Linked DNA regions of Thioclava sp. GXIMD2076. The protein of the gene in region 2 interacts with the protein of the main gene of each other region in a pairwise test. Links are inferred from orthologs where the notes say so. Each region holds a gene or a part of one and is shown on either strand. Other genes may lie near its edges.

What was found.
Region 1: the proteins of gyrB (region 2) and gyrA interact in binary tests that used the Escherichia coli proteins (3 or more experiments, as listed by UniProt). The link is inferred for Thioclava sp. GXIMD2076 from one-to-one orthologs.

What each region holds. Positions count from the first base shown.
Region 1 is NZ_CP149932.1:2,571,644-2,577,138, reverse strand. What follows is about bases 2,282-5,495. They hold gyrA (DNA gyrase subunit A), read right to left. Parts: upstream 5,194-5,495; coding sequence 2,482-5,193; downstream 2,282-2,481. Other genes in these bases: WDB91_RS12790 (disulfide bond formation protein B), read right to left, coding at 5,431-5,495; WDB91_RS12800 (porin), read right to left, coding at 2,282-2,385. In the rest of the region: methylenetetrahydrofolate--tRNA-(uracil(54)-C(5))-methyltransferase (FADH(2)-oxidizing) TrmFO, read right to left, coding at 1-925; WDB91_RS12805 (DUF6614 family protein), read right to left, coding at 1,084-1,434; more of WDB91_RS12800, read right to left, coding at 1,681-2,281. UniProt on the Escherichia coli protein: A type II topoisomerase that negatively supercoils closed circular double-stranded (ds) DNA in an ATP-dependent manner to maintain chromosomes in an underwound state.
Region 2 is NZ_CP149932.1:677,473-681,541, forward strand. Bases 813-3,921 are described here. They hold gyrB (DNA topoisomerase (ATP-hydrolyzing) subunit B), read left to right. Parts: upstream 813-1,196; coding sequence 1,197-3,647; downstream 3,648-3,921. Other genes in these bases: WDB91_RS03340 (LysE family translocator), read left to right, coding at 813-1,092; WDB91_RS03350 (hypothetical protein), read left to right, coding at 3,872-3,921. Outside these bases: DNA replication/repair protein RecF, read left to right, coding at 1-30; WDB91_RS03335 (VOC family protein), read left to right, coding at 27-464; more of WDB91_RS03340, read left to right, coding at 472-812; more of WDB91_RS03350, read left to right, coding at 3,922-4,021. UniProt on the Escherichia coli protein: DNA gyrase negatively supercoils closed circular double-stranded DNA in an ATP-dependent manner to maintain chromosomes in an underwound state.

The DNA.
Region 1 (5,495 bases), 1.9 Mb from region 2 along the record:
CATTCTGCAGGCCCGGGATCATCCGCAGCACTTCCGTCTGCGCGCCATATTTCATCTTGGTCTGGAAGCCTACGATATTATAGAGCGTGCCCAGTGCGTTATCGCGGCGTAGTTGCACCACGGCATAGGCTTTTTCCTCGGGCTTGTGGCTGTTGGTCAGGCCGATGGGCTTCATCGGGCCATGACGCAGCGTCTCGCGTCCACGCTCGGCCATCACCTCGATCGGCAGGCAGCCATCGAAATATTTCGCCGTCTCGCCATCATGGAACTCGGTTTTGTCGGCGGCCAGAAGCGCGTCGATGAAGGCCTCATATTCGGGCTTGGTCATCGGGCAGTTGATATAGGCGGTGCGCTCTTCCTCGGTCTCGCCCTTGTCATAGCGCGATTGCAGCCATGCGATATCCATATCGATCGTGTCGAAATAGATGATCGGGGCGATGGCATCAAAGAAGGCCAGCGCATCGGCACCGGTCTCGAGGCGGATGCTCTCTGCCAGCGCGCCCGAGGTCAGCGGGCCGGTGGCCACGATCCAATGCCCGTCCTTGGGCAGTTCGGTAATCTCGCCATAGCGCGTCTCGATCAGCGGGTGATCCTTGATCGCACGGGTCACACCTGCCGAGAACGCATCGCGGTCCACGGCCAGCGCGCCCCCTGCGGGCAGGCTGTGACGATCGGCCATCGACATGATCAGACCGTTCGCGGCCCGCATTTCCCAATGCAGGAGCCCCACGGCGTTCTGCTCGTCATCATCCGAGCGGAAGGAATTCGAGCACACCATCTCGGCGAAATCACCGGTGCGGTGGGCAAAGGTTTCAACGGTGGGGCGCATCTCGTGCAACACGACACGCACGCCTGCGGATGCGGCCTGCCACGCGGCTTCGGAACCGGCCATGCCGCCGCCAAGGATATGGAGTGTATCTGTCATGGCGCGGGTCTAGGCCAAAGCCGGTAATTTGAAAAGAGACATTCTCGTGGCCAAGCCAACTGGAGCGTTGAGGAGACACAAGGCCCCCTCGGGGCGGGCCACAGGCCCGATCCCGCGCGCGGTGAAGGGGCTCGATGCCGCTTTGCCGCGCGGGACCCTCAGATCAGCGCGATGCGCTCGCGGCGCTCCGGGTCGGGGAACTCGCGGTAGAGCCCCACGCTGCTTGTGGCGATCATACCATGCATCAGGTCATATTTATGAGCCAGCGCATCGTCGCCATGCCCCACGGCGCGGAACGCCTCCTCGAGCATGGCCATATCCGTCACCTCAATCTCCAGCAGGAAATCGGCCTGACCATCGGCCCCGAGCCCCAGCTTGCGCCGCATCAGCCGCCACGAGCGGATCAGTCCGCGCTCCTGCAAAGCCCCATACCAGCCATCGGCTGCCGCAGCAAAAGCCAGCGCCTTACTGCCCGAATTCAATTCGATCATACAATGATAGAGATTCATCTCCGCCCTCCCGGTCACGCCTCGAAAAGAGCAGGAACATTTTGATATTCGATTAAAAAAAAGCCCCTCAAAAAGAACCTTTCTATCGGTTTTGACACAAACCTTTCGAGGCTGGGGACGGGATCCTTCCACCCGCTCTGGTTGCAGACTGTAATAGGCCAGAGCGGAAACAGGGATCACCAGTTTCTGCATATGAAAAGGCGACCCCCAAGAGGGCCGCCCCTGATCTTGCGCAGATCGCCCGGTTCAGTGGCCGACGATCAGATCCGACAGGCTGTGATCGCTGAAGCTCACACCACCCTGACCCAGATCCGCACGCAGGCCGATGCCTACATAGCTTTCCGCATCATCATGATTGGCATCGTTGAAGCCCAGCTCGCCCGTCATCGCATAGCCATTGCCCAGATCATATTCACCGGTGGCCGCATAGCGGCGGCCCGTGACATCATCGGTGTCGTAATAATCAAGGCGGCCGCCAACCTTGACCTGCGAATTCAGCGGCATGGTTGCGGAGACGTTATAGAGGTTGCCCTGCATATCGGCATCATCGCTCTTGACGTGATTATAGGCGCTCTCCACCGAGAACATGCCATAATCGCCCTTATACTCGACGCCTAGCGTGGTGTAATCATCGCCGTCGATCCGCTCGAAACCGGCACGCGCACCGAATTTCATCATGCCATTCATATTGTAGATGGCATGGAGCGCGGTGGTATGGCCATCCCAGCTGTCATCCCAGTAGCGATTGAGCGCCATATCGCCCTGAAGCGAGAATTGCGGCGTGAAGCCGACTTCCATCTGCCCACCGATGTTGGTGCGCGACTGGTCGCGCGAATCCGCGTCGAGATAATTGAAATGTGAAGCGCCGACATTGGCGCCGACGATATCGGCCGCATGGGAGGCCATGGGCGCGAACCCTGCCAGCAGGGCGAGGATGGCTGTCTTTTTCATATGTCTACTCTGCTCGTTGGTCTGTGATCTTGCGCCACAGATTCTGGTAAGCCGTAAAGGAAAGGGCAGGTCACATCGCTGTGCCTGCCCTTGGTTTTACTCGTCTTCGGAAGCGCCGTCAGCGGGTGGCGTATCGTCAGTCTGTGACGTTTCCGTGATTGGCAGCTCCTCGCCATCCTCATCACCCTGATCGGCGATACGGGCGACCGAGACCACCGTCTCGCCGACAGCCGTGTTGAAGACCCGCACACCGCCTGCGCCACGCGAGCGGAAGGAGATCCCGTCCACCGGACAGCGGATCGACTGGCCGGTCGAGGTGGCCAGCATGATCTGGTCTCCCATTTCGACAGGGAAGGATGCCACGAGATCGCCGCCGCGCATCTTCTTCTCGAAGGCGGTGACGCCCATGCCCCCACGCCCGCGCACGGGGTAGTCATGGCTCGAGGAGGTCTTGCCAAGGCCCTTGGCGGTAATCGTCAGGATCAGGTCCTCGGCCGCCGACATTTCGGCATAGCGCTCGGGCGAGAGCTGGCCGCCCTCGACCGCGTCGTCCTCCTCGTCGGTCTCGTCCTCTTCGGTGATACCGGCCATCAGACGGCGCTGCTTGAGATAAGCGGTGCGTTCTTCCGAGGTGGCATCGAAGTGGCGGATGACGGACATCGAGACGACCTCGTCCTCGCCCAGCAGCTTCACGCCGCGCACGCCGACCGAATTACGCGAATTGAACACCCGCACTTCCGGCACGGGGAAGCGGATCGCGCGGCCCTTGGCCGTGACCAGCATCACATCGTCATCCTCGGAACAGATGCGCGCATTGATCAGACGCATGCCCGCATTCTCCTCCTCGAATTTCATCGCGATCTTGCCGTTACGCATGACATTGGTGAAATCCGAAAGGCGGTTGCGGCGGACGGTGCCTGCCGAGGTGGCAAAGACCATCTGCAGATCGTCCCACTCGGCCTCGTCGCGGTCCACCGGTGTGATGGCGGCTATGGAGACGCCCGCAGGGATCGGCAGAATATTGACGATCGCCTTGCCCTTGGAGGCACGCGAACCGGCCGGCAGCTGCCAAGTCTTCATCTTGTAGACCATGCCTTCGGTCGTGAAGAACAGAAGCTGCGTATGGGTATTGGCCACAAACATCGTGGTCACCGCATCATCATCCTTCAGACCGCCGCCCGACAGCCCCTTGCCACCGCGTTTCTGCGAACGGAAATCGGCCAGCGGCGTGCGCTTGATATAGCCCGACTGCGTCACAGTCACGACCATATCCTCGCGCTCGATCAGATCCTCGTCGTCGATATCGCCGATGAAATCGGCAATCTCGGTGCGGCGCGGGACGGCGAACAGCTCGCGTACTTCGCGCAGCTCGTCCGAGATGATCGCCATGATCCGCTCGCGCGAGGCGAGGATGGCAAGGTAGTCCTTGATCTTCTCGGCCAGTTCCGCCAGCTCGTCGGTGACTTCCTTGACCCCGATCTGGGTCAGGCGCTGCAGGCGCAGATCGAGGATCGCGCGGGCCTGCACCTCGGAGAGGTTGTAGGTGCCGTCATCATTGACCGGATGCAGCGGGTCATCGATCAGTTTCAGATATTCGACGATATCATGTGCGGGCCAGCGCCGCGTCATCAGCCGCTCGCGGGCCTCGGCCGCATCGGCCGAGGAGCGGATCGTGGCCACGACCTCGTCCACATTCGAAACCGCCACGGCGAGACCGCAGAGCACATGGCTGCGCTCGCGCGCCTTGCGCAGCTCGAACGCGGTGCGACGCGCGACCACTTCCTCGCGGAAGGTGATGAAATGCGACAGGAAATCGCGCAGGGTGAGCTGCTCGGGGCGGCCGCCATTGAGCGCCAGCATGTTGCAGCCGAACGAGGTTTGCAAAGGCGTCAGGCGGTAGAGCTGGTTGAGCACCACATCCGGCGTCGCATCGCGCTTCAGCTCGATCACCACGCGCACACCGACACGGTCGGATTCATCGGCAATGTTGGAGATGCCTTCGAGGCGCTTGTCGCGCACCAGCTCGGCGATCTTCTCGATCATCGAGGCCTTGTTGACCTGATAGGGGATCTCGTCGACCACGATGGCGAAACGGTCCTTGCGAACCTCCTCGATGCGGGTCTTGGCGCGGATCACCACCGAGCCGCGGCCCTCAAGGTAAGCCTTGCGCGCACCGCCACGGCCAAGGATCAACCCGCCGGTCGGGAAGTCGGGGCCGGGGACGATCTGCATGATCGCCTCGGTCGACATATCGGGATTGTCGATCAGGGCAAGGGTCGCATCGACCACTTCGCCCAGGTTATGCGGCGGGATATTGGTGGCCATACCCACCGCGATACCGCCCGCACCATTGACGAGCATATTCGGGAACCGAGCAGGCAGGACGACCGGCTCGCGGTCCTTGCCATCGTAGTTGTCCTGAAAATCGACGGTGTCTTTCTCGATATCGGCCAGCAGGAAGGCCGCGGCCTTCTGCATGCGGACTTCCGTGTAGCGCATGGCGGCGGCACTATCGCCATCCATCGAGCCGAAATTGCCCTGACCATCCAGAAGCGGCAGCGACATCGAGAAGGGCTGGGCCATGCGGACCAACGCATCATAGATCGCGGCATCGCCATGGGGGTGGTATTTCCCCATCACGTCGCCCACCGGACGCGCCGATTTGCGATAGGGCTTGTCATGCGTATTGCCCGTCTCATGCATCGCATAGAGGATGCGGCGGTGCACGGGCTTGAGGCCGTCACGCAGATCGGGGATCGCGCGCGAGACAATTACGCTCATCGCGTAATCGAGATAGGCCGTCTTCATCTCGGACGCGATGGAGACTATGGGAAACTGTTCGGAGGAGGGGCGCCCCGCCCCGTTTTCCTCGGTGTCCGGCGTATCGGGAGTATCGTTCACGCGCGCCTCAATTCTTCTAGATCTTGTTGGACCTTCTTATAGCGCGCCCGAGGGCTGGTATGCAACTTCCAAACCCCGATGAGTGGGCAAAGAAAAACCCGACGGCCTGTGCGGGCCGTCGGGTCAGGTAAAGCGGTGTGGGGTTCAGCGTTTCGCGCCCAGTGCACCGCGAATCCAGAAGAGGCACAGAACGAGCGAGAGGATCACGT
Region 2 (4,069 bases):
GCGACCTCGGTTCTGGAGGAAGTCGAATGAGCTATCCCGTGCAGCGCATCACCCTGATCACGCTAGGTGTGACCGATCTCGCCGCCTCCTGCGCCTTCTACGCGCAGCTGGGCTGGGAGCCTGCGGCGCAGCAGGACGGCGTGGCTTTCTACCAGATGCACGGACAGGGTCTGGCGCTTTTCGGGCGCGATGATCTGGCCAAGGATCAAGGCCGTGCGGGCGCGACCCTTGGCACGGGCGCCATGACACTGGCGCAGAATTTCGACACCGAGCCAGAGGTGGACGCAGCCTTTGCCGCAGCCCTCGCGGCAGGTGCCACGCCGCTCAAACGTCCCGAAAAGGTCTTCTGGGGCGGATATTCCGGCTATTGGTCCGATCCCGACGGCCATGTCTGGGAGGTCGCAATGAATCCGTTCTTGCCGCTGGCCGCAGATGGCAGCCTGACGCTGCCCCCGACCGAGTAGCCCTGCCATGACGATTACGCTGCATCAGGCCCTGTTCTATTCGGGCGCGCTTCTCGTGATCTTCCTGACCCCCGGACCGGTCTGGCTCGCGATGCTCGCACGCACCGTCTCCGGCGGCTTTGCCGCAGCGTGGCCGCTGGCCGTGGGCGTGGCGCTTGGCGATGCGTTCTGGTCCGTGCTGGCTCTTGTCGGCATGAGCTGGGTTGTAGAGCATGTCGCGGGCTTCCTGACGGTCCTGCGCTGGGTGGCTGCGGCGATGTTCGCCTTTATGGGCGCGATGCTGATCCGCCATGCCAAGGCGGGGATCTCGCAAAACAGCAAACTGACCCGGCCCGGACGCTGGGCGGGGTTTGTTGTGGGGGTCGTGGCAATCCTCGGTAACCCCAAGGCGATCCTGTTCTATATGGGCGTCGTGCCGGGCTTCTTCGCGCTCGACACGATCACCCCGGCCGATATCGCGGTGATTGCCCTGCTCTCGGCGCTCTGCCCGATGATCGGAAACCTGATCCTTGCCGCCTTTGTCGGCCGCGTTCGCAGACTGATTTCCAGCCCCGCGGCCATGACCCGCATGAACCGCATCGCAGGCAGCCTCATGCTTGCCGTAGCGGTATTGATCGCCCTTATTTGACAGGCCGCCCGTATCGCCAAGAAAGCCCCGAATTCTGTGGCTAAGGCGTGACATGGCGGCCCAAAACCCCTATAAATCGGGGACGTAAAAAAGGACGAGCAGGCATGACCGAAGAACACGTCAAGAAATCCGAATATGGTGCCGATTCCATCAAGGTTTTGAAGGGGTTGGAAGCTGTACGGAAACGCCCCGGCATGTATATCGGGGATACGGATGACGGGTCGGGCCTGCATCACATGGTCTATGAGGTCGTCGATAACGGCATCGACGAGGCGCTGGCCAATTATGCCGACTATGTCCATGTAAAAATTCACGCCGATAGCTCGGTATCGGTGCGCGATAACGGGCGCGGAATTCCGGTCGATATGCATGCCGAGGAAGGCGTCTCGGCGGCAGAGGTCATCATGACCCAGCTGCATGCGGGCGGGAAGTTCAACAATACCGATACCGATGGCAATGCCTACAAGGTCTCGGGCGGTCTGCACGGTGTGGGCGTTTCAGTGGTGAACGCGCTCTCGGACTGGCTCGAGCTGACCGTCTGGCGCAACGACAAGATCTACAAAGCCCGCTTCGAGAAGGGCGAATGCGTCGAGCATGTGCATGTCGTGGGCGACGAGGTCGGTGGACGTGGCACCGAGGTCCGCTTCCTTGCGTCCAACAAGGAAACCGACCCCGAGGGCACCTTCTCGAATCTCAACTACAGTTTCGAGACGCTGGAAAAGCGCCTGCGCGAGCTGGCCTTCCTGAACTCGGGCGTGCGTATCATCATCGAGGATGAACGCCCCGCGGAGCCGCTGAAGACCGAGCTGCATTACGATGGTGGCGTGCGCGAATTCGTCAAATATCTCGACCGTTCCAAGACGCCCGTGATGGAGAGCCCCGTCTATATGCTGGGCGAGGTCAACGGGATCGGCGTCGAGGTGGCACTGTGGTGGAATGACAGCTATCACGAGACCGTGCTGCCCTTCACCAACAACATCCCCCAGCGCGATGGCGGCACCCATATGGCGGGCTTCCGTGGCGCGCTGACCCGCACGATCAACAATTACGCGCAATCCTCGGGGATCGCGAAGAAAGAAAAGGTCAACTTTACCGGCGACGATGCCCGCGAAGGCCTGACCTGCGTGCTGTCGGTCAAAGTGCCGGACCCGAAATTCTCCAGCCAGACCAAAGACAAGCTGGTCTCCTCCGAGGTGCGCCCCGCGGTGGAAAACCTCGTGAACGAGAAGCTTGGCGAATGGTTCGAGGAGCATCCCGCCGAAGCCCGTCAGATCGTCGGCAAGATTGTCGAGGCGGCGCTGGCCCGCGAGGCCGCGCGCAAGGCCCGCGAGCTGACCCGTCGGAAAACGGCGATGGATGTGGCCTCGCTTCCGGGCAAGCTGGCGGATTGTCAGGAAAAGGATCCGGCCTTCTCCGAAGTCTTCCTCGTCGAGGGGGATTCGGCAGGTGGCTCGGCCAAACAGGGGCGCGCACGACAAAATCAGGCCGTCCTGCCGCTGCGCGGCAAGATCCTCAATGTCGAGCGCGCGCGGTTCGACCGGATGCTGTCCTCCGACCAGATCGGCACGCTGATCACCGCGCTCGGCACCGGTATCGGTCGCGACGAGTTCAATATCGACAAGCTACGCTACCACAAGATCATCATCATGACCGATGCGGACGTGGACGGCGCCCATATCCGCACCCTTCTGCTGACATTCTTCTTCCGCCAGATGCCGGAGCTGATCGAACGTGGCTATCTCTATATCGCGCAGCCGCCGCTCTATAAGGTCTCGCGCGGCAAGTCCGAGGTTTACCTCAAGGACCAGAATGCCCTGGAAGATTACCTGATCGCCCAAGGGGTTGAGGGCGCTGTCCTGAAACTCGGCACGGGCGAGGAGATCGTCGGCAACGACCTGCAGCGCGTGGTCGAGGAGGCCCGCGTCATCAAGCGGATCCTAGGTACCTTCCCGACCCATTATCCGCGCCATATTCTGGAGCAGGCCGCCATCGCGGGCGCGATGGTTCCGGGCGTTCTGGACAATGATGCGCAAGGCACCGCCGATGCCGTGGCCGCCCGCCTGGATCTTGTCGCACTCGAATACGAGCGTGGCTGGCAGGGTCGCCAGACGCAGGATCACGGCCTGCGCCTGACCCGTATCCTGCGCGGGGTCGAGGAAGTACGGACGCTGGATGGTCAGGTCATGCGCGCGGGCGAAAGCCGCCGTCTGGGCACGCATACCAAGGCACTACAGGATATCTACGGCAAACCCGCGCGTCTGCATCGCAAGGACCGCCACCAGCTGATCCACGGCCCACTGGAACTGCTGAACGCGATCCTGCAGGAAGGCGAAAAAGGTCTGGCACTGCAACGCTATAAGGGCTTGGGCGAGATGAACCCCGAGCAGCTTTGGGAAACAACGCTCGATCCGTCTGCCCGTACATTGCTGCAAGTGAAAGTGGATGACGTGGCCGAGGCCGACGACATCTTCACCAAGCTGATGGGCGATGTGGTGGAACCCCGCCGCGACTTCATCCAGCAGAACGCGCTAAACGTCGAGAACCTCGATTTCTAAGCCAATAGGGGTTTGCGCAGTATGATGCGCGAGCCCCTCTCCCTGCATGCCCTGTCTATGAGCTTGCATCTTGCAGGACCAGAGATTGTCCGTCCACGAGAATGATTTCCGGACCTACGGCGAAGTATGGCGTAGATAAGACGGCGATTAGATATACACAGGCTCAGGGCGAGCGGTTTTGTCTCAGGCGCGCCACTTTCCACCATTCGTCCAAGAAGTTGCCAATGGCTTCGCCGCTTGTTCAAACGGCCAGCGCAGGCGGCGAAGCCATCGCTGTGGAGAGAAGCGATACCGAGCCACCTACCATCTTGAAGCTGCCAGTTCAGCAGAAATGCGCCTTCATCGTGACCTGCCACGAGATTTTTCCTCCATGAACGATCAGAGTCCGGCCCAACTTAAGGACGGACAATGAATCCAATGAG